2 regions of the Ornithinibacillus salinisoli genome follow, and region 1 is predicted to be linked to the other one. Evidence: a T-box and tRNA genes for the amino acid it is inferred to sense, from the RefSeq annotation. Region 1 holds a T-box; the other holds one or more tRNA genes.

The links. A T-box is a leader RNA that pairs with one kind of tRNA and senses whether it is charged. The one in region 1 lies ahead of ACFSTA_RS11405 (valine--tRNA ligase), so its partner is inferred to be a tRNA-Val.
Region 2: it has a tRNA-Val gene. The T-box ahead of ACFSTA_RS11405 (valine--tRNA ligase) is inferred to sense a tRNA for this amino acid. The anticodon was not compared.

The regions. Positions count from the first base shown of each region.
Region 1 is NZ_JBHUMI010000016.1:160,705-176,736, forward strand. It holds gene hemB (porphobilinogen synthase) at 1-234, shown strand, start outside; gene hemL (glutamate-1-semialdehyde 2,1-aminomutase) at 253-1,542, shown strand; gene spoVID (stage VI sporulation protein D) at 2,405-3,442, shown strand; gene ACFSTA_RS11395 (phosphotransferase) at 3,490-4,524, shown strand; gene ACFSTA_RS11400 (hypothetical protein) at 4,521-4,709, opposite strand; T-box leader at 4,858-5,085, shown strand; gene ACFSTA_RS11405 (valine--tRNA ligase) at 5,132-7,777, shown strand; gene ACFSTA_RS11410 (ATP-grasp domain-containing protein) at 7,796-8,665, opposite strand; gene ACFSTA_RS11415 (ATP-grasp domain-containing protein) at 8,677-9,573, opposite strand; gene ACFSTA_RS11420 (bifunctional folylpolyglutamate synthase/dihydrofolate synthase) at 9,638-10,918, shown strand; gene ACFSTA_RS11425 (sensor domain-containing diguanylate cyclase) at 11,031-12,764, shown strand; gene ACFSTA_RS11430 (SPOR domain-containing protein) at 13,054-13,992, shown strand; gene radC (RadC family protein) at 14,189-14,878, shown strand; gene ACFSTA_RS11440 (rod shape-determining protein) at 15,114-16,032, shown strand, end outside.
Region 2 is NZ_JBHUMI010000020.1:36,477-52,508, reverse strand. It holds gene ACFSTA_RS17040 (TRAP transporter permease) at 1-1,626, opposite strand, end outside; gene ACFSTA_RS17035 (TAXI family TRAP transporter solute-binding subunit) at 1,686-2,717, opposite strand; gene nadC (carboxylating nicotinate-nucleotide diphosphorylase) at 2,714-3,559, opposite strand; gene ACFSTA_RS17025 (YkvA family protein) at 3,939-4,451, opposite strand; gene ACFSTA_RS17020 (ZIP family metal transporter) at 4,568-5,314, opposite strand; gene ACFSTA_RS17015 (YpzI family protein) at 5,668-5,808, shown strand; gene ACFSTA_RS17010 (hypothetical protein) at 5,813-6,037, shown strand; gene ACFSTA_RS17005 (hypothetical protein) at 6,156-6,953, opposite strand; gene ACFSTA_RS17000 (LysM peptidoglycan-binding domain-containing protein) at 7,436-8,239, shown strand; gene ACFSTA_RS16995 (ABC transporter permease) at 8,488-9,021, opposite strand; gene ACFSTA_RS16990 (phosphotransferase family protein) at 9,576-10,550, shown strand; tRNA gene ACFSTA_RS16985 (tRNA-Val) at 11,013-11,085, opposite strand; gene ACFSTA_RS16980 (hypothetical protein) at 11,297-11,773, opposite strand; gene ACFSTA_RS16975 (CAP domain-containing protein) at 11,949-13,079, shown strand; gene ACFSTA_RS16970 (protein adenylyltransferase SelO) at 13,089-14,558, opposite strand; gene ACFSTA_RS16965 (ABC transporter permease subunit) at 14,801-15,667, shown strand; gene ACFSTA_RS16960 (ABC transporter permease) at 15,660-16,032, shown strand, end outside.

The DNA.
Region 1 (16,032 bases):
AAGCCTGCTATGTCTTATTTGGATATTGTGAGAGATGTTAAGAATAATTTTAATTTACCAGTAGTGGCTTACAATGTAAGTGGTGAGTATTCCATGGTAAAAGCAGCTTCCTTAAATGGATGGATTAATGAAAAAGAACTCGTACTAGAGAAACTAACTGCTATGAAAAGAGCTGGAGCAGATTTAATCATTACTTATTTTGCAAAAGATGTTGCAAAATGGCTTAGTGAATAATAAATGTGAGGTGGTAACATGAAAAACTTTCAAAATTCTGTTGATGCGTATAAAGAAGCAGTCGATTTAATGCCTGGTGGTGTCAATTCACCTGTACGTGCATTTAAGTCGGTAGGTATGTCGCCAATATTTATGGAACAGGGGAAAGGTTCTAAAATTGTAGATATTGATGGGAACGAATATATTGATTACGTATTAAGCTGGGGACCATTAATTTTAGGACATGCTGATGAACGCGTAGTAGAAAAACTTAAAGAAACAGCTGCAAAAGGAACTAGCTTTGGTGCACCGACTATTTTAGAAAATAAACTTGCTCAGCTCGTAATTGACCGGGTCCCATCGATTGAAATGGTTCGTATGGTTAACTCAGGTACTGAAGCAACAATGAGTGCATTACGACTAGCACGAGGATATACCGGTAGAGATAAAATATTGAAATTTGAAGGTAATTATCATGGACACGGTGATTCCTTACTAATCAAGGCAGGTTCTGGAGTTGCAACTTTAGGTCTTCCTGATAGCCCTGGTGTACCAGAATCGATTGCACGAAATACGATTACTGTTCCTTACAATGACGTAGAGAGTGTTCGTTATGCCTTTGAAAATTTTGGTGATGATTTAGCCGCGGTTATTGTAGAACCTGTATCTGGAAACATGGGAGTAGTTCCACCACAAGGTAACTTCCTACAAGAATTGCGAAATCTAACGGAAGAAAATGGCACGGTTCTAATTTTTGATGAGGTAATGACAGGGTTTAGAGTAGGTTATAACTGTGCACAAGGCCATTTTGGCGTAACACCAGATTTAACTTGTCTCGGAAAAGTAATTGGTGGTGGTTTACCAGTAGGTGCATATGGTGGTAAACGAGAAATAATGGAAAAGGTAGCACCAGTAGGTTCTATCTACCAAGCGGGTACCTTATCTGGCAATCCTTTAGCAATGACTGCCGGTTATGAGACTTTAAATGCTTTGTCGGAATCTTCCTATGATGATATTAATCAAAAAGTAGAGAGATTAATGGAAGGTTTTAGACAGGCTGCAGAAGAATTTAGTATTCCACTACAGATTAATCGGGCAGGGTCGATGGTTGGTGTATTCTTCACAGATGAACCGGTTATAAACTATGAAACCGCACAAAATTCAAACCTAGATTATTTTGCTCAATATTACCGTGCGATGATTGAAGAGGGAGTTTTCTTACCACCTTCTCAATTTGAGGGGCTATTTCTATCAACCGCACATTCAGATGAAGACATTACAAAAACAATTGAAGCAGTTAAAAAGGCTTTTGCAAAAATTAATAAATAGAAATTATTACTGAGCTACTCCCTAATGAGTAGCTCAGATTCTTTTTTAAGGCTTAATTTGCATCGTTTATTACAATTTACATAAACTGCGAAGTATCTTAGTATGAAAAAAGTCGTGAAATTTGAGATTAAATATACTGCACCAAATCTCGCTCCAGAAATACACTTCGCTTTCCGCGGGCGGCTGGTGAGCCTCCTCGAACTCCGTTCTGCGGGGTCTCACCGATGCCTTTCCTCCCGCAGGACAAGGAACGCTACGTCAGCGACACATCGCACGCAGAAAAAGTGGTTTTCTTTTTCAAGGAGTCTACGTGTATTTCTTGCGCTAGAATAGTGCATTGAGACCTTCATAACATGTGTTCCCTAAAATAACTTTCTATACCATGGGAAGAACCCACTAAGTGTTGAAATCAATGGCTAACACCATTCCATAATTAGAAAATCGCCACTAGCGGAGGCAGAATATGAAGACTCCTCGAAAATATAAACCAATTTTCTTCGTGCGATGCAATGCTGCCGTAGCTTTCCTTGTCCTGTGGGAACAGTACGTGTCCGAAGACCCCGGAAGAAGTGGTTTTCTTCTGAGGAGGCTGAGGCCGTGCCCACGGAAAGCGAAGTATTCTGACGGAGCGGTTTTGTAGCACTCTCAATTCAATAAGATTAAGAGAAAAAAACGTGTTAAAGTTACTGCACATTTTACATCAATTACGAATTAGCATTCTTTTATTCCCAAAAAGCAAATTTTATACTCATATTCACTTTCTATGTAAAATTCCCCCTGTGAAGCATATCCTTTTACATGCATTCATATAGATAATTAAGAGATATAAGTATATGGATTTATGCTGAAGGGAGGAAGCCACTTGTCAAACGATCAATCCGTGTTTAGCTTTGAGTTGAACGAGTCTCTTTATTTTGAAAGAGGACAGGAAGTTGGAGAAATAATGGGGATATCATTAGAACCAGAAATTTCTATACAGCCATTCAATGAGTATATATCAATACGCGGTGTAGTTGAGTTGCAAGGGTCTTATTTAAAAACGGAAAATACTACTGAAGAAAACGAGGATGCTCATTTTACAGATGTCTATCATTCCAAGCGTTATATGGAACGAGTAGTGGATACGGAGCATGATAGTGCAGAATTTATGCACCGTTTTCCAGTAGAGATTTCAGTACCATCGTACCGAGTAGAAGACTTAGATGATGTATCTGTCATGATCACTTCTTTCGATTATGAATTACCGGACCCTCATCAATTACAATTAATGTCTACTATTGAAATTCACGGTATTAATGACCAATTAGAAGAAGCCAGGGATGTAGAAAGATCTGTAAAGGAATCTGTTAACAACCAAGAAGAACAAAAGGCGAGCGAAGAGGATACATTTCAATTTGAAATAAGAAAACAAAAGGAAGAATTAGAACAAGAAGATCTACCTAGCACGCAAGATGATAAAGAAGAATCAAATGAAATCGGTCGTTGGAAATATAAGCAGACGCAAACTTTCTCTGAATTCTTTCAAAATGAAAATGATGATGATAACTCACCTGATGATGATGATGCAGATTCACCTGAATTCTCTCCAGAACATCTTGATTACAATGAGTCACCAAGTCTATATGAAAGTAACGAGATTGGAAGAGAGAGCAGTGAAAGTAGTAGTGAGAGTAGTTCAAAACAAAAAGCTGATTTGCGTTATCTATCTGATATGTTTCGGAATGAAGAGGAAAGCTATGCTAAGATGAGGCTTTGTATCGTGCAAGAGAAAGACACACTTGAAACTATCGCAGAACGATATGACACGACGTCAATGCATATTGTAAAACAAAATCGATTATCAGATGATAGTATCGCAGAAGGACAGTTATTGTATATCCCCTATAGGAAACAAGATTAACAATATGTAATACCCCTTGCCTAAGTATAGCCAAGGGGTATCTAAATTTGGTATTAAATTTTGGTGGTGATAATAGGGTGGAAACCGTTCGAAATGTCCTACAGTCATATGGAGTTTACCCTGTCGAAATAGAGTCCATAACAAATCGTTTATATAAAATTACCGATATGAACCATTATCAATATGCTTTAAAAAAGAGTCAACTTACACAAGAAACTGTTGCATTTTGGGAACAAGTACTTCATATAGCAAATGAGAATAAATTACCGTCTATCGTACCTGTTTATTTAACAAGACAAGGTAATTTCTATCATGAATTAGAGGGTCAGCTTTTTTATTTAACACCCTGGTTTGAAGAAGTAGATGATAGCTTGGTTACGGAAAAATTATATCAAGCGATAGGTCATATACATCACAGCACGAAAAAAGTCCAACCTATTTCTACAGAATCAATTATATCTTCATTTCATCGATATAAACAGGAGTTGGAAACAGTTCAATCAACTCATTTATCCTATGTCGAACAGTTTGAACAAAAAAGATATATGTCCCCGTTTGAGTTATTAGTTTGTACGCAGTACCAAATCTTAGAAAAAGTATTTTTCAAGTTGAATTGGCGTCTCGAGCAATTAATCGTTGAATTGACCGATACAGAATCTTGGAGTGTGAGTCTCTGTCATGGAGACCTATGCTCGGAGCATGTTATTCAAGCGAATCAAATCCTTTTTTTAAATTGGGAAAAGGCATACGTTGATAATGCGATTTTTGATTTAGTAACGTTCTATAAGGCAAAAGTTGTTCCTTATGATGTATCAGTAGATAATTTAATCGATAGTTTTGTTACGTACACCAAGGAAAATGAATTACAGAAAAGTGAATTGTTTTTATTGGCTATCTACTTGATGGACCCTGCAGAATACATGGAGCTAATCCAAGTTTATCAGGAGAATCCGAATGTATCCATGATGGAACAAGTAAAACATTTACAGCAAGCTAACAGGAGATTAGTCTTTGCATTACAATTCTCTGATTATGTGGAATCAGAGTACGAAAGTTTGGACCTTGATGAATTTGAAAGCTAAATCCATTTTAAGTAAAAACTAATAAATAATCCAGCTAAGAAAATGGACAACAATACATCAAAGCTAGTTGGAAGAATAATGGTACGAATTAATTGAAAGATGAATAACGGTAACGTGCAATTTTCAATTACTATAATGGTATTTCTACACCACGGTGGAAGACGATAACGATAGTATCTAGCCATGTAATCACCCCTTAAAAAGTACTCACCTTTTTTTATTCCTTTAATACTATATGTATGCATATAGTGAATTTGTGCAATTCTTAATATAATAGTTGATTTTATGAAAGAAATTGGCTACAATATATTAATAATTATCCGATATTCAAAATTAAATGCTGTGAGAGGGAAGAGTACAAAATGTATCACCTTTAGAGAGGGAAACCGTGAGCTGAAAGTTTCCTAGGATGATGTTTTGGAAGGTCGCCCTTGATGCTGCTTCTTTGAAATAATAGTAGGAGAAGGCCGGTTACTTGCCGTTATCAAGAATGAGTGTACAGGATCATGTTTCCTGTAAACAAAGGTGGTACCACGGAAATATACCCTTTTCGTCCTTTTTTAGGATGAAAAGGGTTTTTTTAATATATTTTTAGGAGGGGCAAATTATGAATGAAAAGGAAACATCGTTACCGTCCAAATACGATCCACAAGCAGTTGAAAAGGATCGATACAAATTTTGGATAGATGGCAAGTTTTTTGAAGCTACAGGAGACCCAGATAAGGAGCCGTTTTCTATAGTAATCCCACCACCAAATGTAACTGGTAGGTTGCATCTAGGTCATGCTTGGGATACGGCAATGCAGGATACAATTTCTCGTATGAAGCGAATGCAAGGGTATGATGTATTATGGCTACCTGGAATGGATCATGCTGGAATAGCAACTCAGGCGAAAGTTGAAGCAAAATTGAAGGAACAAGGTAAGAGTCGTTATGATTTAGGACGAGACAAATTTCTGGAAAAATCCTGGGAATGGAAAGAAGAGTATGCAGATTTCATTCGTGCTCAATGGGAAAAATTAGGGCTTGGCGTAGATTACTCGCGTGAACGTTTCACATTAGATGAGGGGCTGTCTGATGCTGTAAAAGAAGTATTTATTACACTTTATGAAAAAGGGTTAATTTATCGTGGGGAGTATATAATCAACTGGGATCCAAAAACAAAAACAGCCTTGTCCGATATAGAGGTACTATATGAAGAAGTGCAAGGTAAGTTTTATCACATGAAATACCCCATTAAAGATAGTGATGAAACTATTGAGATTGCTACAACCAGACCAGAAACGATGTTAGGTGATACAGCTATTGCAGTTCATCCTAATGATGAACGTTACAAGGATCTAATTGGAAAAACAGTTGTATTACCAATAGTAGGACGGGAAATTGAAATCGTTGCGGATGATTATGTTGATATGGAGTTTGGTTCGGGAGCGGTTAAAATCACCCCAGCCCATGATCCGAATGATTTTGAAATTGGTAATCGTCATAACTTACAACGTGTATTGGTAATGCATGAAGATGGAACAATGAATGCAAATGCTGGTAAATACGAAGGGCTAGATCGTTTTGAATGCCGTAAACAAATTGTTAAAGATCTTCAAGAACAAGGCGTATTATTCAATATAGAGGATCATACACATCAAGTTGGACATTCCGAACGTAGCGGAGCAGTTGTAGAACCATATTTATCGACACAATGGTTTGTAAAAATGCAACCACTAGCAGATGAAGTAGTAGGTATGCAAGATACGGATGAAAAAGTCAATTTCTATCCACCACGCTTTGAGCGAACTTATCTGAACTGGATGGATAATATCCGTGATTGGTGTATTTCTCGTCAATTATGGTGGGGACATCGAATCCCAGCGTGGTATCACAAGGAAACAAAAGAAATTTATGTTGGTAAGGAAGCACCAGCTGACCTAGAAAACTGGGAGCAGGATGAGGATGTATTAGACACATGGTTCTCCAGTGCACTATGGCCATTTTCGACGATGGGCTGGCCAAATGAAGAAGTGGAAGACTATAAGCGTTATTTCCCAACAGATGTGTTGGTGACTGGATATGATATCATTTTTTTCTGGGTAGCTCGAATGATTTTTCAATCTAAAGAGTTTACTGGTAAAAGACCTTTTAAGGATGTATTAATGCATGGTTTAATCCGTGATTCAGATGGTCGTAAAATGAGTAAATCACTGGGTAACGGTGTGGATCCGATGGATGTCATAGACAAATATGGTGCCGATTCATTACGTTATTTCTTGTTAACTGGCTCAACACCTGGTCAAGATTTACGTTTTTATTGGGAAAAAGTAGAGTCAACTTGGAACTTTGCCAATAAAGTTTGGAACGCTTCTCGTTTTTCATTGATGAACATGGAAGGGTTCAGCTATGAGGATATTGATCTGACTGGAGAAAAATCGCTCGCCGATAAGTGGATATTAACACGATTAAATGAAACGATTGATCATGTTACGAAAAACACAAATAAATATGAATTTGGTGAAGCGGGGCGTCATTTATACAATTTTATTTGGGATGAATTATGTGATTGGTATATTGAAATGGCTAAGTTACCATTATATGGTGAGGATGAGGAACAAAAGAAAACGACTCGTTCTGTATTGGCTTATGTGCTTGATCAAACCATGCGCTTATTACACCCATTCATGCCATTTATTACCGAGGAAATATGGCAGAAGCTGCCACATCAAGGAGAATCAATTACAGTAGCAAAATGGCCAGAAATTAGAAGTGAGTTCCACGATGAGAAAGCTGCTACTGAAATGGATCGCCTGGTGTCTATTATCAAATCAGTACGAAATATACGTTCCGAAGTAGACACACCTATGTCTAAACAAGTAAGCTTGTTAATTCAGACCGAAAATGATGATATAGCAGCTGAACTTGAGAGTAATCGTGCATACTTGGAACGCTTCTGTAACCCAGATGAGTTATCTATCAGTACGAAAGTGGATGTACCTGCAAAAGCAATGTCTGCCGTTATTACTGGTGCTGAGATATTCTTACCACTCGAAGGGTTGATCGATTTTGATAAAGAAATAGAGCGATTAGAGAAAGAGTTTGACAAATGGACAAAAGAAGTAGAACGAGTTCAGAAAAAGTTAGCCAATCAAGGGTTTGTTAGTAAGGCACCACAAGCTGTTGTTGATGAAGAGAAACGTAAAGAACAAGATTATCTTGAAAAGCAAAGCAAAGTGAAAGCACGCTTAAATGAATTGAAATCAAGATAAAAAGAGCGGGAGATTACCTTAATGGTATTTCCCGCTTATTTCTTTTTTAATATGACGTGTATATTGTTCAAGTATGTTTATATTACTAACAGCGCTTAAAGTCCGAGAACCTACTATATCTTCAATTTCATTAAAAAGTAAACTGCCATCTGGATTAATCAGAAAATCAATTCCTACCATTCCGAAATCAAAGTGATGAATAATTTTATTAATCAGCTTGGTCTCCTCTTTATTTAGCGCATACCATTTAGCAGAGCCACCGAGTTTAAAATTTGCTCGAAAGTCAGTTTTGCTTTCGCGAAGAACGGCACCTATAATTTCTTTTCCTACAACAAATACCCGTATATCTTTTCCTAATTGAACTTGGCATCTCTGGACGATTACATCATGTGAAACAAGCTTTGATCTACACTGTACCCATTGTTCTTTATTTTCTACAAGATATACTTGGTTTCCACCTCTACCAGTTGCTTCTTTTATAACAAATGGAAATGGCAATGGTGCTTTAGAAGTGAAATTCTTTTTGTTGAAAAAATATGTATCGACCATTGGAATACGAAGTTTACTGACTTCAAGGTGGGTTAATGCTTTATGGTTACAAATTTCCGCCGTTTTTGCTGAATTATAAACTTGAACTCCCATCTCTTCTAGTTGTAAATTCAATAATGGTTCTACTGTACGAACTACGGCATAAGTAGGTAATTCTATATCAGTGTGATTAACGAATAACCGTTGTTCATCATTGATGATCCCAATACTTATTTCTTCTCGTAATATTAATTCTAAGGTTAAGCCTTGGTTCAGAGCTTCATGAATGAACCATTTTATATATGCTTCATTATCCAATGCATCCTGTTTACTATAAATTAACCATCCATCGTAATTCATCTTTACTATCCTCACTTAATAGATTCTAGAATATAATCAATGATAAAGTCTGCTACATTAATTCCTGTACAATCCAAGAGATTACGGATATGAGCATTTGAATTAATTTCACAAATTAATGGTTGATCATTTTGTCCAAACAATAGATCAACACCTGCAAAATCAGCTCCAATAACTTTAGTTGCTTGAATAGCAAGTTCTTTCTCCAGGTCGGTAGGATCGTAGGCTTCCATTGAACCTCCGACTGTTACATTAGCTCTAAAATCATTCGTTGTAATTCTTTTCATAGCAGCTACAACTCGATTTCCTACTACTTGGATACGTAAATCTCTACCAAAACTAGATGAAATAAATTCTTGAAACATAAATGCTTTTCCTTGTAATTCTGTTACTTTTTCCTGTAATTCCTCTTTGTTTTGGATTAAATAGACTTGCTCTCCAAAAGAGCCAAAGGATTCTTTTACAATCATTGGTAAGCCTAATTTCGCTATAATTGTATCAAGATCAGGATAAGAAGGTTCATTTTGATTTCGGAAGAATACCTTTGGCGAAATAATGGTTTTAGGAATCGGTAGTCGATGCATAGCAAGTTGCTGATAGGTAGCAATTTTATCATCACTAGTTTCGATTGCCTTTGCACGATTGAAAACGGGTATTCCTAATAACGCTAGTTGTTTTGCTAAATAAAGATCTTTATCCGTAAATACGACATAATCTGGTAGATTCATTTTATCTTTTGTTAAAATATGTATCTCGTCCGAACCAAGAAGTGTTAGAAGTTCATTGTTTTTATAAATTACTGTATCACTATTTTTGCGGGTTGCAGCTGCTTGTAGCATCTGGGCAAAGTCTAAAAATTTATTACTTGGTAGGTTACCGTTGTATATTATCCATCCAGTTTTATTCAAGTTGCCGATTTCCTTTCTATATATGCTATAATTTTTTTAATTCTTATAAAGTTGGTGTAAGACTATGTTTACTAATATTAATCAAGTAGAAGCTTTTTTTCAAAGTAGATATAAACTCGGAATTAAACCTGGCTTAGAGCGTATGGATCAATTATTACGTATGCAGGGAAATCCTGAGAATGGCATGGAAGCTATCCATATTGCCGGTACGAATGGAAAAGGTTCAACAATTCAGTATATAAAGAATGCTTTAATAGCAAGTGGATATCGTGTCGGTGTTTTTACCTCTCCAAGTCTCGAAGGGCGAAATGGACATATCATTGATAATGACCAAGTAATCTCCGAGAAAGCATTTATTTCATTACTTAATCAATTATATCCATCCATTAAGCAATTGGATCATAAAAATTTGCATCCATCTGAATTTGAAATTTTAACCGTATTAGCATTTATGTATTTTTCTAATTCAGTGGATATTGCACTAATTGAAGCCGGAATGGGCGGGAGGGAAGACACGACCAACTGCTTTACCCCCATCTTGTCCATTATAACAAATGTATCTAAAGATCATACGGCTTTTTTAGGAAATACTATCGAACAAATTACCTACCATAAAGCAGGAATTATAAAACAAAATGTGCCTGTAATTATAGGGAACGTAAGCGATCAAAGCTTCAACATTATCAAGAATGAAGCAGCACACAATAATGCTTCTATTTACCAATTGAATAAACACTTTTTTTATCGAGATAGAGAAATTAAAGAAAACGCACAATATTATATTTGGATAGACGAAAATAACCAGCAATTATCGGTAGTTCTTCATATGGAAGGAATGCATCAAGTGCAAAATGCTTCTATGGCAATTATGGCATTAAAGTTACTATCAACTACAAAATTTGTTATTAATTGGAATGATGCACTCGAAGCAATTAAAACGACAAAAGTACCTGGTAGATTTGAAACGATTTATAGTGACCCTACCATCATTATTGATGGGGCACACAATCTTGCAGGTATTGAATCTTTTCTACATACTGTTTCCTATCATGAACGGAAAAAGAAGAAGCATTTAATATTTGCTGGTTTTAAAGATAAGGATCTAGAGCAAATGATCGATCAATGTATCCCTTACTTTGATTCAATTACAATAACATCCTTTGACCATCCAAGAGCAGCATCTATTCTTGAACTACAAAAAGTAATAGAATCCTCGAAAATTATAAAAGAACCCAACTGGGAGGCATTAATGGAAAATATATTAGATCAAAACGGGGGAATTTATTATATAACAGGATCATTACATTTTATAGCAAAGGTTAGAAAATATTTTGAAACTTATTAGTTCTATATGGTATAGTTAATTTATCAGAAAGTTTTTAATAAATGAGAAAAAAGTCACATTTTGTAGAATTATTACCATCAGAAAATAGTATAAAAGGGATGGAGCTAATAAGATGATACCTAAGTGGAAGATCAAACTGGTTTGGTTAATTACATTGGTAGCCTGGCCATTTATATTATGGCTCTCATTAAATAATTACTATATAAATATAGAAGGAAATTGGATTGATATATTGCTCTTTGCGGTTTTTATGTGTGTCGTTGCTTTTTTTCCGTTAATAATTCAGGATGCTCCTATTTTTTTTGTTAACGGTATTAGTATTGCTGTATTTTTATCATTTGGCCTTTTTGCGGAAATAATACTTACATTAATTGCATTAATTATTGTATTGTTTAAATCGGGATTAAAACAAAAGGAATCATATCGTGTTCCACTAAATGTGCTTATGTTTGCTTTCGTTTCAATTATAAGTGCAGGAATATATCAATTCATTGGTGGAAACCATAGTATGATTATTTATGGAAACACTTCTGAAATTATCGCTATATTTGGTTATGCCATTTCAATCTTTGTGGTTAATCAGGTATTGATTAAAATTGTGCAAAGAGTACTTAGAGGACAAAAGACAAAATTCCTTGATAAAGGTTTATGGTGGGAATTAACATCTTCTTTATTAATTATCCCTGTTGGATTTGTATTGTATTTGCTATACTCGGAGATTGGCACGGCTGCTATCTTTTATTTATGTATTCCGTTTATTAGTATATCTATAATATTGAGGCTTTTATATTCTTATCAGGAAGTTAACCGCTATCTGAAGCGTACTGGAGAAGTCGGCCATAAATTAGCACAAAACCTAGAAGTTGCGGAAGTTTATAATGTATTTATGCGAGAGTTGGTACAATTACTACCGCTGAATTATGCATATGTTTACCAAAAGGTGGATGAGAGTAAATTAAAGTTAGTGCGATTTGAAGATGTTCATGGCCAATCAGAGCAAACATTTAATAAAGTTGGGTTACATGAAGGATTTAGTGGGAAAGTGTTTGCAACAAAGGAATCATTATTATTTAAAAGTTCGCGGGAATGGACTCATATTCAATCTCCGAATATACCCATTCAGACGGAAAGTGTTTTATCATTACCAATAGAGTATGGTGATGAAACGGTTGGAGTAGTGACTATCGTTTCATCGGAGAAAAGAACGTATGAGAAAATTCATCATCGAATATTAAATATATTAACAAGTTATCTTGGAGTAGCTATCAAAAATGCAAAGCACTATGAATTGACAAAAGCGGATAGTGAAAAAGATGGATTAACGAAATTATACAATTATCGCTACTTAGAGAACACGCTAACAAACTATTTTAATGATCAACGAAATATAAATAATAACTGTTCCGTCCTTATAATGGACTTAGATCATTTTAAAGATATTAATGATAGGTATGGTCATGAATCAGGTAATGAAATTTTACGAGACTTAGCAAGCAGACTAAAGAATTATATTGGAACTAAAGGTCTCGTTGCGAGATATGGTGGTGAAGAGTTTACGGTACTTCTACCAAACACGGACCTATCCAATGCAGTTGAGTTTGCCGAGTTAATACGAGCAGAAATAGAAGAAAATACGTTTACTTTAACAAAGCATATTTTGCATACTCAAGAATCTGTTGACATTTCGGTTACTGTAAGTATTGGTGTAGCAAACTATCCATTGCACTGTGACACACCTATTGAATTAATTCGGTATGCTGACCGTGCGATGTATATAGGAGCAAAACGTAAAGGAAGAAATAAAGTCGCTATTTATAATAGTTACAACGATAAGGCAGTATTGTAATTATCTAAGGGATCGCTCTTTTCTGATCGCTTACGAGCAACATTAGACGTAGTGGAGGTTGCAAAGCACATTACTGGGGAAATTCACGAAGACTCAATAGGGACAGGGGGACAGGAGGACAGGAGACAGTCCTAGATCCCACAATTCGAACTACCACTTTTCTAGGTAGTTCTTTTTGTATTTTTTGTAGAAAGAAAAAATAATAGAATGACAATTTTCGCCTTACTTTTTATTTGGTCTGTGCTAGAGTTGAGTAAATCGATTCTAGCTAAGTGAGGGCGATTCTGCGATGAGTATAAAAAAACCGATTGTTGTAAAGATAGATCAAAAAAGAGTAGCATTTAAGCAACATAAGCTTGCTGATTCCTATTCATCCAAAGCCACAAGTCACGAACAAGCAGCTACTACGGAAAACTCAAATCAAGAAATTCAACCGTATACGAGAGAGTATCCGGAACATACACTTCCTTCTTCATATAAAAATAAAAAAACACAATTTCGTAATGTAAGGCCGATAGTTATTGCTGCTGTTTCTGCAGTGGTTATAGGGAGTATTTTAGGGGTCATTCTATTAAATATGTTTGTCAATATCGATGAATTGACGAGTAACGGTAATTCTAATCAAGTTGGCTCAATAGGTACAGTTGATACCAATGATCAGGACGATCAATCAGAATCAAATGATAAGGGGAATAGTAGTGAGGGATCATTAAAAACACTTCCTGCGATGAATGCATTTGTCCTACAAGGTGGAGTGTTTTCAGAGGAGACAAATGCAAGTGATGAAGCTAATCGATTCGAGCAGGAGGGATATACGCCGGTTATTTGGGAACAAGATGAGCAATTTTATTTACTAGTTGGATTGTCGGATTCGAAGGAGCACGCGAAGTCACTTGCTGAAACACTTGATAGTCATAATTTAGAGGTATTTGTAAAAGACTGGACAAGCCCTGAACTAGAGCTAGACTTGTCTGAGGAAGAACGTGAATGGTTTCAGTCTGTACAAGAACAATGGCAAAAATCATTAGCTTCTATAAGTGAACAGGAATCTATGGTTTTACATGATTGGGAGTCGATATTAGAAACGCACCCACAAGGATCAGATAAGGTTGATTCGTTCATACAATCATCTGAACCGATCTTAAGTAATCTACAAGAAGCAAATAATACGGAATCTCAAACCTTATTGCTGAAGATGTGGAAAGCGTTAAATAAACTAGGAGAATAGTATCACATAGTGACAGGTATAGTAAAATACCTGTTTTTCTACTTTTATATGTTGATTCGGATTGAAAAACGTTTTTTCTTATATAGAAATATTAGATTTTATTAATGCTGAATCCTTCAAATTACTTTTTTCCATAGTTGTGCAAAAAAAATAATTAAGCTATTCTCAAATTAACTTTGATAAAGGAGGTTTGAGTATGAGTACATCAAACATTATGATAAAAGATGTGCCAAAGGAAGATCGGCCAAGGGAACGTTTGTTAAAGCTTGGCGCCAATCATCTTTCTAATCAAGAAATATTAGCGATATTATTAGGAAGCGGAACGAAAGAAGAGTCAGTAATGACGCTTGCAAATCGAGTGTTAATGCATTTTGAAGGGCTGAATTTATTAAAAGATGCAACGATTGAAGAATTAACTGCCATAAAGGGAATTGGCAGTGCGAGGGGTGTATTGATTCTATCTGCGATTGAAATTGGAAAACGGATGAACCAATATAAACCAAATGAACGCTATGTTATTCGGTCACCAGAAGATGGGGCGGATTATATAATGGAAGAGATGCGTAGTTTGAAACAGGAACATTTTGTTGTGCTATTCCTAAATACGAAAAACCAAATCATACATCGACAAACTATCTTTATCGGGAGTTTAAACGCCTCGATTGTCCACCCAAGAGAAGTGTATCGTGAAGCAGTTAAGCGATCAGCTGCATCCATTATTGTCGCTCATAATCATCCCTCTGGAGATCCTACCCCGTCGCAAGAAGATATCCTCGTTACGAGAAGACTAGTTGATTCTGGAAAAATGATCGGTATTGAATTACTGGATCATTTAGTTATTGGTGATCGCAAATTTGTATCTTTAAAAGAAAAAGGATATTTATAGTACTATCTATTTTCACGTTTTTTTCGTATAATTATATAGACAGCTAAAAAATGGCGCCATTTTTCATGTAGTGAAAGTGGCGCTTCTTAAGATTCATTAGCTTTTTCAGTTGTTTTACATAATATCCACAGATTATTTTTTTGTAATAGGAATCTCATTGCATCACATAAAATAAATAGATATAGTAAAGCTACAGATATAGAAAATTGAATAGTTATTGGAAAGGGAGATTTTTTTGGGAAGATTCAGTTTTTCACAAGATTTAGGAATTGATTTAGGTACTGCAAATACACTTGTATTTATTAAGGGTAAAGGTGTTGTCTTACGAGAGCCTTCCGTGGTTGCGAAAAATATAGAGACTGGAGAGGTTGAAGCTGTAGGTAGCTCAGCTAAAAACATGATTGGAAGAACACCAGGAAATATTACAGTCATCCGACCGATGAAGGATGGGGTTATTGCTGATTATGATACTACAGCAATAATGATGAAATACTATATTAAGAAAGCGATGCGAAGCAGATCCATGTTTGCCAAAAAACCGAATGTGATGGTTTGTGTACCGTCTGGCATTACGATGGTTGAAGAGCGTGCAGTTATTGATGCATCGAAACAGGCAGGAGCAAGGGATGCTTTTCCTATTGCAGAACCATTCGCAGCAGCTATTGGAGCTGGTTTACCTGTCTGGGAACCAACTGGAAGTATGATCATAGATATTGGCGGAGGTACGACAGAAGTAGCGGTCATTTCATTAGGAGGTATTGTTACTAGCATGTCCATTCGTACTGCTGGTGATGATATGGATGAAGCAATCATACATTATATTCGAAAAAATTATAATCTAATGATTGGAGAAAGGACGGCAGAATCCATTAAAATAGATATAGGGTCTGCTGGAGAAGTGACTAATGATGAAGAAATGGATATACGTGGACGAGATTTATTGACAGGTTTACCGAAGACAATATCCATTACGGCAAAAGAAATTGCAGAAGCATTACAAGATACAGTAGATGCCGTTGTCGAAGCTGTTAAAAATACGCTGGAGAAAACACCACCAGAATTATCCGCAGATATTATGGATCGTGGTATTGTTTTGTCTGGCGGTGGTTCTTTATTAAAGAATCTAGACAATGTCATAAGTGAAGAAACGAAAA
Region 2 (16,032 bases), on a different contig from region 1:
AAAACCAACTAAACCTAATCGAATAGCCTCAAATCCTACTCGGTTCAGATTAACATCAGCTATCCCTGCCGCAGCAAATGCGGCCACAGCAACTGGAGGAGTAATTGCAGAAAAAATGGAAAAATACACGATAAACATATGAGCTGCCAAAACGGAAACACCCAACTCAATTAATGCAGGGGCAGCTAACATGGCGGTTAAAATATAGGCAGCAGCTACTGGCATCCCCATTCCTAAAATGATGCAAATAAGCATAACTAATAGCAACGTAGGAATAAGCATCCCTTCTGTAAAGCTTAGTACAATACTAGTTAACTTTCCTCCAAGTCCAGTGGACATTATACTAGCAATAACTAGCCCAGCCGCTGCACATGCGGTTGTAATCGGAATAGAAGATTTTGCACCTGCTACCATGGCATCAACAATCTCTCTGATCCCCATTCGCGTATTTTTACGAAACCAGCTAACTACAATGATGGAAAGAATTCCATAAAAACCAGTCCTTGAAGCACTATACCCTTGCATTAGAAAAAAGATTAAAACAAAAATGGGAATAACATAATACCATCCTTCTTTCCAAACTTCCTTTAAACGAGGGATATCCTCCTTAGCTGCACGTGGCAAATCTAAACGCAATGCTTCAAAGTGTACTAGCGTTAATAAGGACAAATAATACAGGATTCCTGGAATGATGGCAGCAATGACAATTGCACCATATGATAATTCGGTTACTGCTGCCATTAAGAAAGCGGATGATCCCATAATTGGAGGTAATATACTACCACCAGTTGAGGCAGCCGCTTCTACCGCAGCAGCAAAGGATGACTTATAACCAGTTTTTTTACTCACTGGAATCGTAAATGCTCCAGTTGTAACAACGTTCGCTGTCGGACTGCCTGAAATAGAGCCAAAAAACGCACTAGCAAGAACAGCTACTTTAGCTGCTCCACCTTTTGACCTGCCCGCAAGTGCCGTTGACAATTTAAAGAAAAACTCTCCTGCACCGACTTTTTGTAAAAAGACACCAAACAGAAGAAACATAAATACGAAGGAAGCTGCCACTGCTATCGGTGAACCCCAAAGACCATTATAGCTATAGGCTAATTCATCCAAAAATTCAATCGGTAATAATTCCCGATGATTCCATTGGCCATGCAGGAGATGCCCCCATAAAGCATAACTAACACCTACTATAATAATCATTATAATAGGAAATCCAATTGTCCTCCGTGCCGCCTCTATACTCAATAACACGAATACTAATCCAAAAAAGATATCTAGATAAGTCAATGAGTCTAAAATTGGTATTCGGGTAGCAATACGTTCTGCATGAAGCGTAAAATATATACCCGCTCCAAAAGCAAGAATAGTAAAAAAATAATCTATTATCGAAGGAACATGACTTGATAGCTTTTTCGAATAACCATATAGCAAAAAGGTAACTACCAAAATGAATGACACATGCACAGCCATTTGATTTATTGGATCTAATTTACCCCATACAACAGACCAAATTTGAAAAAGAGATAAAGAGAATGCTGCAACAGCAACAACTTTACTATGATTCCCTGATAAATCTCGTTTATTCCCTTCTTTAAACCAACTTGCTACTCTATTGATCTTCATGTCCCATCACTCCTTTAGAAATAACAATGCTGATATACTTTCCTATGATTGAGACAACCCTAATCCAATAATCCCATTTCCTTGAAAAATTTCTCAGCACCAGGGTGAAGGGGAACACTGCCAACATCTGTTATATTTTCATCTGTTAAGTTTTTAAATTCTTCATGGACGGATCCTAAGTAATCCAGGTTTTCATATATAGATTTCGTCACTTGATAAACTTCATCCACGGATACATCCTTATGCACTAGTAAAATTGATGGCGTATTGACAGTATCAATATCTTGTTCTAAAAAATTATAACTTCCCGCTCTAATTTTTCCCGCTTCCAAGCCTAACTTGTCTGACACCGTTTGAATAATTTCCTGATTCAGCGAAAAAAGTTTAAGGTCCATTGTGGTTGCAGCTTCAATAATATCACTTGAAGGTACTGACACCGCATCTCCAGTAGCATCCATTCGGTTATCAGCCATTAATTCAAATGTTTTTGTTCCACCTAAATGGTCAACAGAACCACCCCAGGAAATAATATCCTCATACGTAACGCCATATGCTTGTAATATATTCCTAGTTATAATCTCTCCTGCAGATCCTTTTTGGTCTACAGCCAATCGAAATGGAATCTGTTTTTCTATCATTTCATCCAATGAGTCATATGCTGCATCTGCCCTTACTATAAATTGATAGTAGTTAGCCGGAATCACGACACTTACAGCTCGAATATCCTCATAGGCTTGATCATATGGTTCTTCACCTTTATACGCAGCATAAGCTGTCATCGTATAACTTAATCCATAAGGGATTTTATTTGTCCCAACAGTAGGTGGGTTTTCTACGATTCCACCTGGTTCAACCGTAATAACTGCATGTTCATTTTCCCTGCGAATCGATTCTGCTATTCCTTCCGTAAACACTGACCACGCACCACCAGTACGTCCCCCAATGATGGTTGTTTGTAATGACGTATCATCTTTTGCTTTTGAATCATCATCAGATTCGCTACAAGCAACTAATCCTACTAATCCAATTGCGATGATAAGGATGAATAACACGTAGTGAATATCTTGTTGGATTCTATCTAGAACTCTCATTTTTTATTCCCCTCTTTAACTTGTAAACTAATATCAAGTGCTTTAACAGAATGTGTTAAAAAACCTAAAGAAATATAATTGACTCCTGTACCTGCATAAGTAGGTAAACTGTCGAGATCAATTCCCCCAGATGCCTCAGTAACAATAGAATCTGGGACAAGCTCCTGAAACTCCTTAATCTCTTCTGGACTACGATTGTCAAACATAATGACATCTGCACCTGCTTCAACTGCTTCTAAAACTTCTTCCTTTGTCTCCGTTTCCACTTCCACTTTTACCATATGTCCAATATTACTATGAATGTTTTGCACGGCTTTGGTTATGGATCCACAAAATGAAATATGATTATCCTTAATCATTACCCCATCATACAAGCCATGCCGATGGTTTTTCCCTCCACCTGTGACAACAGCATATTTATCTAGCATTCGTAATCCCGGTGCCGTTTTTCGGGTATCACAAATTTGAATCGATGGATCATTTAGTTGCTCCACGCATCGATTGGTCATTGTTGCAATCCCACTCATTCTTTGGATGATATTCAGTATCACTCGTTCCCCTGTGAGTAAATGAGCAATAGGACCAAAAACTTCTCCAATCACATCCCCAGAACTAATTCGGCTCCCATCAGTATAATGAACATTAATCTCTATTTGGGGGTCAAGTAAATGATAAGCCTCTTTAATTATTTCAACACCACAAAAAATACCGTCTTCTTTTGCAATCAATAATCCTTTTCCGACTTCATCAAGTGGAAAAATGGCGTTACTAGTTATATCTTGCTCGCCAATATCCTCTAGTAAAAAGGATTGTAGCATCTTCCGTAATTTTATTTGATTCATAGCTTTAACTCCTTATCATTGTTTTTCCAAAAACCATTTGTGAAATCATTCACATAAAACACCTACTTCGCCTACTTCTGATTATAAATTTATTATTAAGTAATTACATGTGTCTTTACACATATATTTACACAAGATGGTTATAATAGCAAGAGATTATTTTAAAAAATGGATGGAATATGTAGTATACCATGCTTAGATTATTGGTGAATTAAATAAAAAAATAAACAAGCCCAATTATACAAATTATAGAAACTTGTATAACAGGGCTTCTCCGTTATTAATAGCTCTCGTTTTTATTAGTATCTCTTTATACGAACCATTTAGGTTACTACCTAAATGGTACTTTACTTGTCCCAAGGTTGTATGGCTCTCTAAATCAAATTTTTATTTTTTCATCTATTTCAGAGGTATCGATATTTTCTCCAAACCAATCTTTCATCTTATCCTTTGCCTGCTTTTTGATACCCTCATCAATATGGATTGCTACTTGAAATAAGGCTGCAGTGATTACACCTAAATCATCAATATACCCTACACCTAAAGCAACATCTGGAATTAAGTCTATTGGAAGTATAAAGTAACCTAATGCACCTGCAATGGTAGCTTTCACTTTCAATGGTATTTCTGGCTTTTGCAATGTGAAGTACAGAATTAAAACAGCATATATCACTGATGAACCAGCTTTCTTCGCACTTTTATGTAATTTTTTCCATAATCTTTCATCAGAAAAATGCTGTTCATGCTGTCGAATAGTTGATTCTTCCATATTTTCAGCTTCTGTTTTTAATTCTTCTACATGTATTTCATCTATATTTAACTCTTCTACATTTACATCTTCTCGTACGAATTCGATATCACTTTGCCTCTTTTTTCGAAACTTTTTTAACAAACCGTACCCCCTCTATTATATTTGTAACTAATTATACAATATAAAGTAAAACTTCAATCAGCAGGGGTTTACTTGCTCGTTATATTCAGGTTAAAGTTACCGGCTCATCCACATCATTACAAATGATGCAAAAACAAAGATATAAATAAACCAATTGCGGTGATAAATCCGACAGTCGGCCCACCTTCTTTATAAGCCTCTGGCATCATGGTGGAGGCGACCATTGCTATTATTGCACCACCGGCAAATGCACTCATAATCGCTTTGATGCTATCAGATGCTGATTCAAGTAACGCTCCTCCCCAGGAACTCAATGCAGAGAAGAAGACAACTAAAGCCCATAGGAAAATTATCTTTTTCTTGGAATATCCACTCTTTTGTAATCCTACCGTACTTGATATTCCTTCTGGCAAATTACTAATAAAAATTGATATTACTAAAGCCAAACTTACGCTCCCGCCACTAAATAAACTCATTCCAATCATTGCTGATTCCGGTAATGTATCCATTACTGTGCCAATAAAAATACCTAATCCAGAACCTGATTTATCTTCTTTATTGGATGAATTGTCGTTACCACGCTCCGATCTTTTTCGTTTATGCCCACCAGTACGAGTAACAACGATATCCAAAATAGTGAAAATTAAAGCTCCACCTAGGAATCCAATGGCAATTTCTCGAAATCCACTAAATTTCACCGCATCCTCCAACAATTCATATGTTGTTGCCCCAATTAATGCACCTGTACCAAGAGCCATAATGAAGGCTATGACTCGTTTTGGTATAGCGAATTTCAAAACAAGTAATGCACCTAGTAATGTTGCCGACGCCGCGATAGTTCCCCACATGATTGCATACCACATTTAACGTCCCCCCATATATGATTATCCTTATTATTAAGCCTCTTCTAATCAATGAAACATTATACAAGAAAAAAGAGCTTGAAAACCAATCTCTATGTATTAACTATGTAGTAGAGCTACCATTTCTTCTAAAATTTCCACAGCCTTTGTTTCTTATTTTTCAGCTTGATTGACTAGCGTTGAATAGTGCATTTGCTGCTGAAGTATTGCATAAATTGTAGTCTCCACATGTTATTTTTGTTTGATTACTCAAGAATACGAAAACTTTTTTATTCAGTTGTTTTTTGTAGAATCGTTACGTATGAATAAATCTTTGTAAAAAACTCATGTTAACAATAGGAGGTGCTGAATAGATGGGAAAAGATCGTCAAGAAAAAAAGTTACGAGAAAGTGGTCGAGTAGAATCAGACCGTGATGTGGGCCTTCGTTATAAAGGGTCAACGAAGATGTCTAGTCCAGAAGAAGCCAGAAGATTAAATGATGGAGATAAGTGATAAGATGAGGAACTTAAAACGTGAACAAGCAATCGAATTATTAAATGATTTATTTGGAGAAAATGTGAAAGAAAAATTTGAAGAACAAGTAAAAAATGCAGGTGAACATGGTAACCCTAGCTTTGTAATCAATAACGCTGAAGGTAAAATGGTTGAAGTTAAGGTTGATTGGGACAAAGAAGCAGACGTATTATCGTATTCCATAAATGAGGATTATACATCTGACTAAAAAGATTTTTCACAAAAGACGTCCAGAATCCATTGAGGATTTGAATCATTTAACAGAATAACAAAAAGATTAACCGATAGCCCATACCATTTAAAAATAGTATGGGCTATCGTCATGTTTAACCACGAGAATCAATTGTACTATTCAAAAACCATTTATTATCTTTGTTTACAAATTTATGTTTAGATTTTATTTTATCTCCGTCAAAATGTAAAACGATACCTTCATTTTGTTTAAAAAGGAAGATGGAAATAATATCTCCTTCTTTTATAGAAGAATTTATTTTTTTCCAGTAACTTACCGGAATCTCTGCAAATTTGTCAATTCTATTTAGATCATCCATATAGTATAAATTGTATTCCTGAAGATCATTTATACCTGCTTGTTTTAATGTTTGGTGTATATTTTTAAAAAATTCTTCATTAGAATTTCTAACAATCTTACCTTCTCCATTTTCTATATCTAAAAATAATAACTGATTCCCTCTTGAATTAAATATGTTTCCTTTCATTTTTATATCATGGTTTTCACTTAATTTCACTTTGTAAGTTCCATCTGGAATCTTAAACTTCACTACTTGTTTCTTCATTCCACCTTTTTTATCTATTCTTATTTTATCGTAATCGAACTTTTTAGCGATAACGGCTTTTCCGGCTTGGTTAAACATTGTTATGTTATTAAATTCTGAATTTTTTAGTATTAAAGGTTCATTGCCGTCATAATTAATGGTTTGTTCTAAAATAAACTCATTTGTTCCATTTTGAGATATAAGCTTTAGATTCAAGAATTTTTCATTCTGGAATAAATTTGTTTTTAGTTCTGTTATTGTTCGACTCTCTGCGTTGACTGTATTAATTGTTCCTACGGATAACATAATACTAAAAAAGATAGCGAAGCTTTTAAATACGATTTTCATATATTCACCTCTCAATTTTTTATACTTAATTAAAGGTTAACCCTTAATATACTAATATATTGCAATTTAAATGTGTGCAAGAAGTAGCATCTATTTTAGGATTATCAAAAAAATTAATATTATTTATATTAACTTTCTTATTTTTCATAACAACCAACTTAGTTACGCAAGAATTTTATTAATTGTCTATCGTATCACTTGTATTAGTAGACATCCTAGTTCGTACTATTGTTTGATTTAATTATCCACCAAATAATCCGATTTATAGCCCAACTGCTACTAAACTATTAAATAGCAATCCCACTTAATATTCCAAAGACCCGATAAATATTAATAATTCCTGTCACGCACCGGAAAACCTTTCCGCACACGTATATATTTTTTTATCTCATAGTCTTGTTACAATATTATCTTATCAGAAAGTACATTTACCCATTAGTTGCATATTATAAAATTAAAATTCATTTTTGGAGAGGATATTGTTGAGTATTTCGACCGATTCTCACGTTATTTATACGGTTCAACCAGGGGATAACTTGCATTCTATTGCTTCCATGTTTTCAAGTGACATTCAGGCTATTATTCACAGCAATTACTTGAAGCCCCCTGTTACCGATCCTAATCTGCTTTCCCCTGGACAGATATTAGTTGTTCCTACAAACACAACTTCAATTACGAGTACATTTTATGTAGTGGCACCAGGTGATACATTATATACTATTGCACAGCGCTTTTCTGCTCATACAGACTTGGTTGCTGGTATTAATCAGTTAGGGAATTTTAACCTTATTATTGCAGGGCAACGATTACAGGTACCTGCATTTATTTACAATGTAGAGCCAGAAGATACACTAAACGAAGTAGCCAGCCGTTTTGGGGTTTCATTGCATGCAATATTAAGTGCTAACTGGAGGAGGCTGGGATTTGCTCCCGACACGATATGGCCAAACTTTTCCTTAATCATACCACTACCAAGCTCGCAAAATATTGCTATAGCTTCTCCACTACCAGGAACTGTTGTATGGGGTGGGCTTCGTTTGGCAGGATGGGGACGTGCCTTCGAGGGTGTTGTTCTTTATCAAGTGCGAGATTCAACTGGTTTTGTCGTCACAAATGAGCGAGCAATCTCCACAAATGCAAGTGCACCAGCATATGGTTGGTTTGTCACACCCTTGCAGGTTGACCGACAACCTACATCCAACCTAGGTGAAATATGGTTATATACGAGAAGTGCAGCAAACAATGAAATTCAGGATTTAGTAAAAAGTAGAGTGTATTTTGGATAAATTTGAAGAAACAATCTTTTAACACTGGGTAACAACAAGTGGACATTAGCCTATTACAAGATAAATAAATCCTCAATTCGTTTTATAACTGGATTGAGGATTTTACTTTGGATGATTCCGATTGGACTCGAACCAACGACCTCCACCCTAAAATTCTCTAGAGCAAGTTAATAGTTATTGAACTCTCTGTAAATTTTAACAATGTTATTCGATGCAACTAATAATCAGTAGGGAAGTACCTATCCCCACTAATTGTAATTCCGCTTTATCCTAAGTATAGAAACAACGATTAATAACAATGTCACTAATAAAGTAACTGGAATACCTTGATAGAACAGTTGGTTATTTTGATATAGGATTGCTTCTTTGGGGATAGTGTATTGAAACGGATTAATCCAAGAAAATGGTATCCAATTAGTCAAATTTCCCAATTGATATCCACCTATAAGGGTAGCAACTATTGCTAACAATGCACCGAGTAAATGTTTGAATACTAAACTATAAAACATATATAATGCAATGACAAAAAGTAAATAGTGCACAGTGGACATATAATAGAAATGTCCATCTTTCTCAATCAGAACTGGATAAGCAAAGGTTCCTTCTGCCCCGAACAATTTTCCGATAAGCAATCCTACAGCTATTATGAAGATAAACGTGAAAATTGAAATAGTAAGCGCACTAAAATACTTACTCCAAATTAATTTTGTCCGATTTAATGGTAATGTAAATAATAGATTAATTGACCTATTCTCAAATTCTCTTGTTATTATTTCTCCAATTAGCAGTAAGACGTATAATAATTATTAGCTTTTTTATGATGCTCACCTCTTTTGTGAAGGGTAGATATTTGTATTGAAAAGTTCTAAATTGATAGATCAAGAATGCTTGGATTGAAATTAATTAAGCAAGCATCCTTGATCTTTCAAACTTCATTAATTTTGTTCCTTAGCTATATCTATTATTCTATATTTTATTATAAAAACCTTTTATTTTTTGTATTTTTACATTTTTGCGTAAATTATAAATGTAGCATTAGCACAACATAAGAAACACATTAAGAAGTGATAATAATGTACTAGAGATTCGGAGAGGATGAATTGTGGAGTATGAAACAAACTAATTTTTTTCTGTTCAATTTAATCTAGAAGTATTAAGATTTATATAGAGTACTTGATCTTTAATAAGGGATTTTGCCCTTTGAGTTAACATACTTACTAGTAAGTCAAGCCATAAATTTGTTTAAATTCATGTTACAGCTTCAACCAATACAGAACAACATCTAAGGGGAAAATCTCAAAGCTATAAAAACTATGAATAGAAATGGAGGAAAATAATGAAAGAGAATTGGGAAAGAACAAAGCCTCTTTATACATTGAGTAAGAAAGAGATTGAGGAGTTACTGCAATCTTTTATGTCTAATAAAAAGCTAGAATCTGCTGAATTATTAGGGGGTGGGTTAGTCAATTCAAATTATAAATTGCAAATCGAATCCTTAGAAAACCCCTTGGTTTTAAGGATCAGTAACGAGAAAAATTGTAAGCTGGAAAACAGTTTGCACAGAAAATTACATAAACATTTGCCTGTACCTGAAATCTATTATAGTGAGATTCAAGGTAATCAATCCTTTTCAATTATGGAATGGAGAGAAGGTATTCAGCTTAAAAAGATCATGTACAGTAATGATATTAATGCAATAAAACAATCAGCATTTTCAGTCGGTTCATGGCTTTCAGAAATAAGAAAGAATACGTTCAAAGAATCAGGCTTTTTCAATGAAGATTTAGAAGTTAATGATCCATTAAAAATAACTCCGAATTCTTTTCTTTCGTTCATGGAGGGATTTTTATTTGATGGACACACTAGTCACTGGCTTGGAAAAGAGTTAACGAGTGAATTATGGGAATTCGCACTTAAGAACAATCACTATTTATACAATATCGATGAATCTCCTGCTCTTGTACATAGTGACTACAATGGGTTAAATATTTTGATTTCTGAAAATAAAGAGCAATGCAAAGTAACCGGCATTATTGACTGGGAATTTGCATTTGCCGGTCCGGTACATGTAGATATTGGCAATATGTTACGCTATGAGAATTTCCCTCATATCGATGTGTTTGAGCATGCTTTTATTGAAGGTTTACAATCGGGCGGAGTAATATTGCAACAAGAATGGAAAAGAATTTCCAAGTTAGTTGATCTAGTTTCTTTGTGTGACTTACTTAATAATAGCTATATTGGAGCAAATCGTGTGAAAGACATTAAACAATTAATTTCTCAAACTATTAGTAATTGGAAGGATTATTGAAAAGCATAAACCATTGCATACTAAATTTCATCTTGCCCTTTCGTATGCATTTATTCTAATTTAACCAAATAAAAACCTTCTAATGTTAACTATAATATCCTTTAGGGTCCGGTAAGAAAAAAATGATATATAATAATAGCACTAACCACTACGTTATAAATACTGTAAATTGGGTTTTAAATTTCGAATAGACCACCTGTAATACCATTTCTCTTTTTTAATTCCTGTAACCTTTAAGTACATCTTGTCTCAATATCTATTTACATACTTCATTTTCCATCATTGATATTCGTATTTAATAAGTACGAATCTTGATATAAAAATTTCTATAATAAGCACTTTGACATACTAATGGGTTACAAAATGTGAACAACAAGCTTCTATCATTAGATTAGTTTTATTAAAAGAAACAAAATAGCCCCAATCCCTTTTAAATAAAGGATTGAGGCTTCTTTCATTGGATGATTCCGATTGGGCTCGAACCAACGACCTCCACCCTGTCAAGGTGGCGCTCTCCCAGCTGAGCTACGGAATCATGATATGAAATTGCTGACTTCATTATATGTAAACTAGTAATTCCTGTCAATAAGAAAAAAGAGAGTAGCATACTGCAGATCCGTTCATAAACTCAAATATATTCGTTCACAACTGAAATTTCACCTCTCTCCGCTCCACAATTCCACAAAAAAAGGCAGAATCTCCACCCTTTAATGTTAAACTATAATTAGTTAACCTAAAACTCTTCATTAATAATTGTATTCACCATTCTGCTGTTCATTGCCATTCAATGAAACTCCCATGGTTTGTATGGATTCTTTTGCTTGAGATAAATATGCTTCGGCTTGCCCTTGCCATTGGATAATCATGTTAATAAATGGTTTATATTCAGAACTTGCGTTTTCCTCCATTGTATTTAATCCAGCACGAACTTCTGTATCTTGATTTTCAGCATTATTTATACATGCTACCAGTGTTTCTACAATAGAAGATCGTTGCTCACCATTTACAAGTCTCTGTGAAGAACCGACAGCTGTCACACGGTGATATGAGGCTGGAACAAGATGGTCGTGCATTTCTCTATTCCCTTCTAGATCTTGCGTTTCTGGAATATGAAAAAGTTCCGAACTCATCGCACATACCATTTCCTCAGCATATAAGCTTTGGCGTAATAAACTTAAAACCTGTTCCCACCCGTTAACGCGATAAAAATAATATGGATACAAAGAAACAACTCCTTTTCTTGAAAATCTGTACACTCATACCCATAATTATGATTACGGTTAGAAACTTGTGTCAATTAATGATAGTACAGAACTTTCTATTGTTTATTTGTTCAACACTATGAAACTTGCTACAATTATCGAATATTAATAGGTAAGATAAGTCAGGAGTGAAAACATGCCGAAGTTACGAAATATAATTTTTTTAATACTCATTGTAGGAGCACTTTGGCATTTTTATGGAGGAGCATTCGAACGATCTGGATTTACGGGTGTTTATGAAGAAATTCACTCCGATGTAATTGCGATAAAAGAAAATCCAATCGTAATGGATACAGTAGAGGCAATAAATCAAAAGCTTCAACAATTACTAGGTAAACTAGATGAAACTCAACAGGATAACGCCCAACAAAATCAGCCTGTAGCCGAGAAGCCAAAATTAAACACGCCAACTGAACAATCCTTTTCCATTCATAATGTGGAACTGGGCGATGAACGATCCAAAGTGGAACAACAAGTAGGTGAACCGCAGCGGACTTCTTTAAATGAATATGGGGTCGATTGGGTTACCTACCACGAAAACTACCAAAACTTTTTCATGGCTGCTTATGATGATCAAAATAGAGTGGTAGGGTTATACACCAATCAAGACCTACTAACTTCTACACATGAAATCACGTTTGAAAGTTCAAGGGATTCTGTCCTGGCTACGTTTGATGAACCACTTAACAGCATCCGCAAGGGATTCATCAACTACCAGATTCAAGATAATGGAAAATATCATACATTCCTGATCGATCAAAATTATGTAACGATATTTTATGATAAACATGAAAACAATAAGGTTACAGCCATTCAAATTATAAGTGAAGAACTCGAACAGCAAAAGGAAGCATTTTTTGGCGAACCAAGTGAGGAATTAAAAGAAGGCTTCGAATACCAATTATTCGATCTAACTAATGCAGCACGAGTAAACCATGGCCTACCCATATTAACTTGGGATGAATCTGTTAGAAAAACTGCTCGCGACCACAGTAGTGACATGGCAGATAATAACTATTTTAGCCATACAAATTTGGAAGGACAATCACCTTTTGACCGAATGACAGAAGATGAAATTGCCTTCCAAATGGCTGGTGAGAATCTTGCAGCAGGTCAATCAAGCAGTATTTTTGCCCATGAAGGTCTAATGAATTCTCTTGGCCATCGAGAAAATATATTACATTCTGATTTTCGATCACTCGCTGTTGGTGTTGCATTCAACGAAGAATCACAACCATATTATACGGAAAACTTTTTAACCAAATAAGGTCGAAAATCAAGTACCACAGTAAGTTTGGTAAGGAACGTTAGATGGATCAGGTAACTCACAATACTCCTCCTGCTCTGAAGAATATGCGTATGGCTTTGAAAGTACATCAAGAAGCCGTTCCATGACAGAGTAATCCTCTTGTTCTACAGCGGCTTCAAGCGCTTCTTCAACTCGATGATTACGTGGGATTACTGCAGGGTTGCTCTTACGCATTAATTGCTCTGAGGAAGTTTTCATTTCTTCCTGCCTGTCTAACCTTTCTTGCCATTTCATATGCCATTGTTTAAATTCATCCGTACCAAATAAGTCATCGCCTTCCAGCCTATCTAATGTTATCGAGCGGAAGGTATTTGTATAGTCTGAACGATATTTCTTCATCAATCCTAACAGGTCTGCGATAAGGGTTTCATCTTGTTCCTCTTTGTTAAAGATCCCTAGTTTTGCTCTCATTCCTGTGATCCAATTACGATGATAAACCTCAGCGTACTTTGAAAGTGCATCTTGTGCCATTTTTATCGCCTGCTCCTGATCATCATGTAAGAGCGGCAATAAGGTTTCTGCAAAACGGGCGAGATTCCATTGCCCAATACCTGGCTGATTACCATAAGCATACCGTCCTCCCCTATCGATTGAACTGAATACCGTTTCGGGATCATATTCATCCATAAATGCGCATGGCCCATAATCAATCGTCTCTCCACTAATCGTCATATTGTCGGTGTTCATCACTCCATGAATAAAACCTACAAGCTGCCATTTCGTTAACAGTTCAGCCTGACGCTTAATGACTTCATGAAGTAGCGATAAATACTTGTTTTCTTCCGCTTCCAAATCAGAGAAATGGCGGTTTATCGTATAATCAGCTAGCGTTTGAAGTTCTTCCTCTGTACCCCAGTTGGCAACATATTCAAATGTCCCAACTCGAAGATGACTGGCAGCAACCCGAGTTAGAATAGCACCAGGTAGTTCCGTTTCACGTAGCACAGGCTCCCCAGTTGTCACTACTGCTAAACTACGAGTTGTAGGAATCCCAAGTGCATGCATTGCTTCACTAATAATGTATTCCCGTAGCATGGGACCAAGCGTTGCTCTTCCATCCCCTCCGCGGGAATATGGCGTTCTGCCTGCCCCTTTAAGTTGAATATCAAATCGTTCACCAGAGGGAGTAATTTGTTCACCAATCAATACAGCCCTGCCATCCCCTAGCATTGTAAAATGCCCGAATTGGTGTCCCGCATAAGCTTGAGCAAGAGGTTCAGCACCTTCTGGTATGAGGTTACCTGCAAACATTGCTACACCATCATGGTTTTGAAGATTTTGTAAGTTCAACCCTAAAGAGGTTGCCAAAGATTTATTGAAAACACACAGCTTTGGTGATTGTACAGGTGTTGGTTTTTGATTAGCAAAAAATGTTTCCGGTAAGTGAGCATAACTATTGACTAAGTTCCAACCTGTTTCATTCGTTTCGTTTGTCATTGTATCTCCTTTACTTTTTCACTATTTTTTGATCCACAAGTATTTTCCACTTAAGATCACTTATTATGCTATTTTACACTAATTACTTAATTCGAAACATCCCATTATAATTTAACTATCACTCGAATTCTTATCGAAAAAAATAAAATTTTATACATTTTATTTAGTATATTTCATCTTGAACTAATTTTCAGTAAATGATAGTATTTATTCGAAATGTCGAATGTTAAGGATGAAAAATTATGCGAATTACTTTTTCTCTCGTTTGCCTCTTTGTAGGTATTTTTTTATTAGCCGCTTTACCGATTTCACTTCAAGTTACTGATGGTGAACTGACAATCAATACCCAATCTATGATAGAATTTGCAAAAAATTATGTGGTTGGATTGTTTCATGGAGAATCGTTCATTTACGAAGAGGGAAAAGGTCGTTCTTATAACATACTTAAAGATCTACCAGATTACTTTTTAACTTCATTCCAATATCTATTAATTGCAGGCATGTTGACAGTATCTATTGGTATTGTTTTTTCTACTTGGCTCAGTAAATCAAAAAAAGATTGGATAAAGGATATAATCGGTTTCCTAGGTACGATACCTGATTTTATCCTTGTATTAATTTTGCAACTTAGTGTAGTATCTATCAATCAAGCAATTGGATTCACTCTGATCAGTGTTGCTTCACTTTCCACGGAAAGTAAAGCTTTTTTATTACCATTGATTACGATGACCCTTGTACCAGCAATCTACTTGATCCGAACGTTATCTGAAAGAACATATGACGTACTGTCAGAGGAGTACATTTTAACAGCAAAAGCAAAAGGACTTAAGAAACGATATATTTATATCCACCATGTTATTAGAAATGTTATTCCATACTTAAAAGCCGATTTACATAAAGTTACCTCGATTATGATGAGTAATCTATTTATTGTGGAATATCTATTCAATATTAGAGGTGTCACCCGTATCCTATTTGGTAGTGACACAGCTTACCAATATAACCTTGCTGTAAATACATTAGTTTCATTGGTTTTACTATATTTGCTTATCTATTGGTGTATTCGCTTCATGATCATGGTTTTAGAAAGGGTGTTTACTCATGAGTAATTGGCGCTTATGGATTGGGGTCATTTCTATTAGTTTTATTCTATTCATTACACTATTTGGTCCATTCCTTGCTCCTTATGAGAAAGATTATGTTGAGGATACCGAATATTACTATAATAGTTCGGATGATTTCGGGGTTCTTTCTCCCCCACTTCCTCCATCACGTGAACATCTTTTTGGGACCGACCAATGGGGCTATGATATATTAACTTTGCTACTATATGGTGCGAAATATACGGTTTTTGTGGGAATTGGAGTGGCTTTACTCAGAATAATTATTGGTGGAGCACTTGGCATATGGTTTGGATTATCCAATCGCCAGCATAAAGGCACTAGTCCCTCTCTCGGATTACTAGGCAGTATAC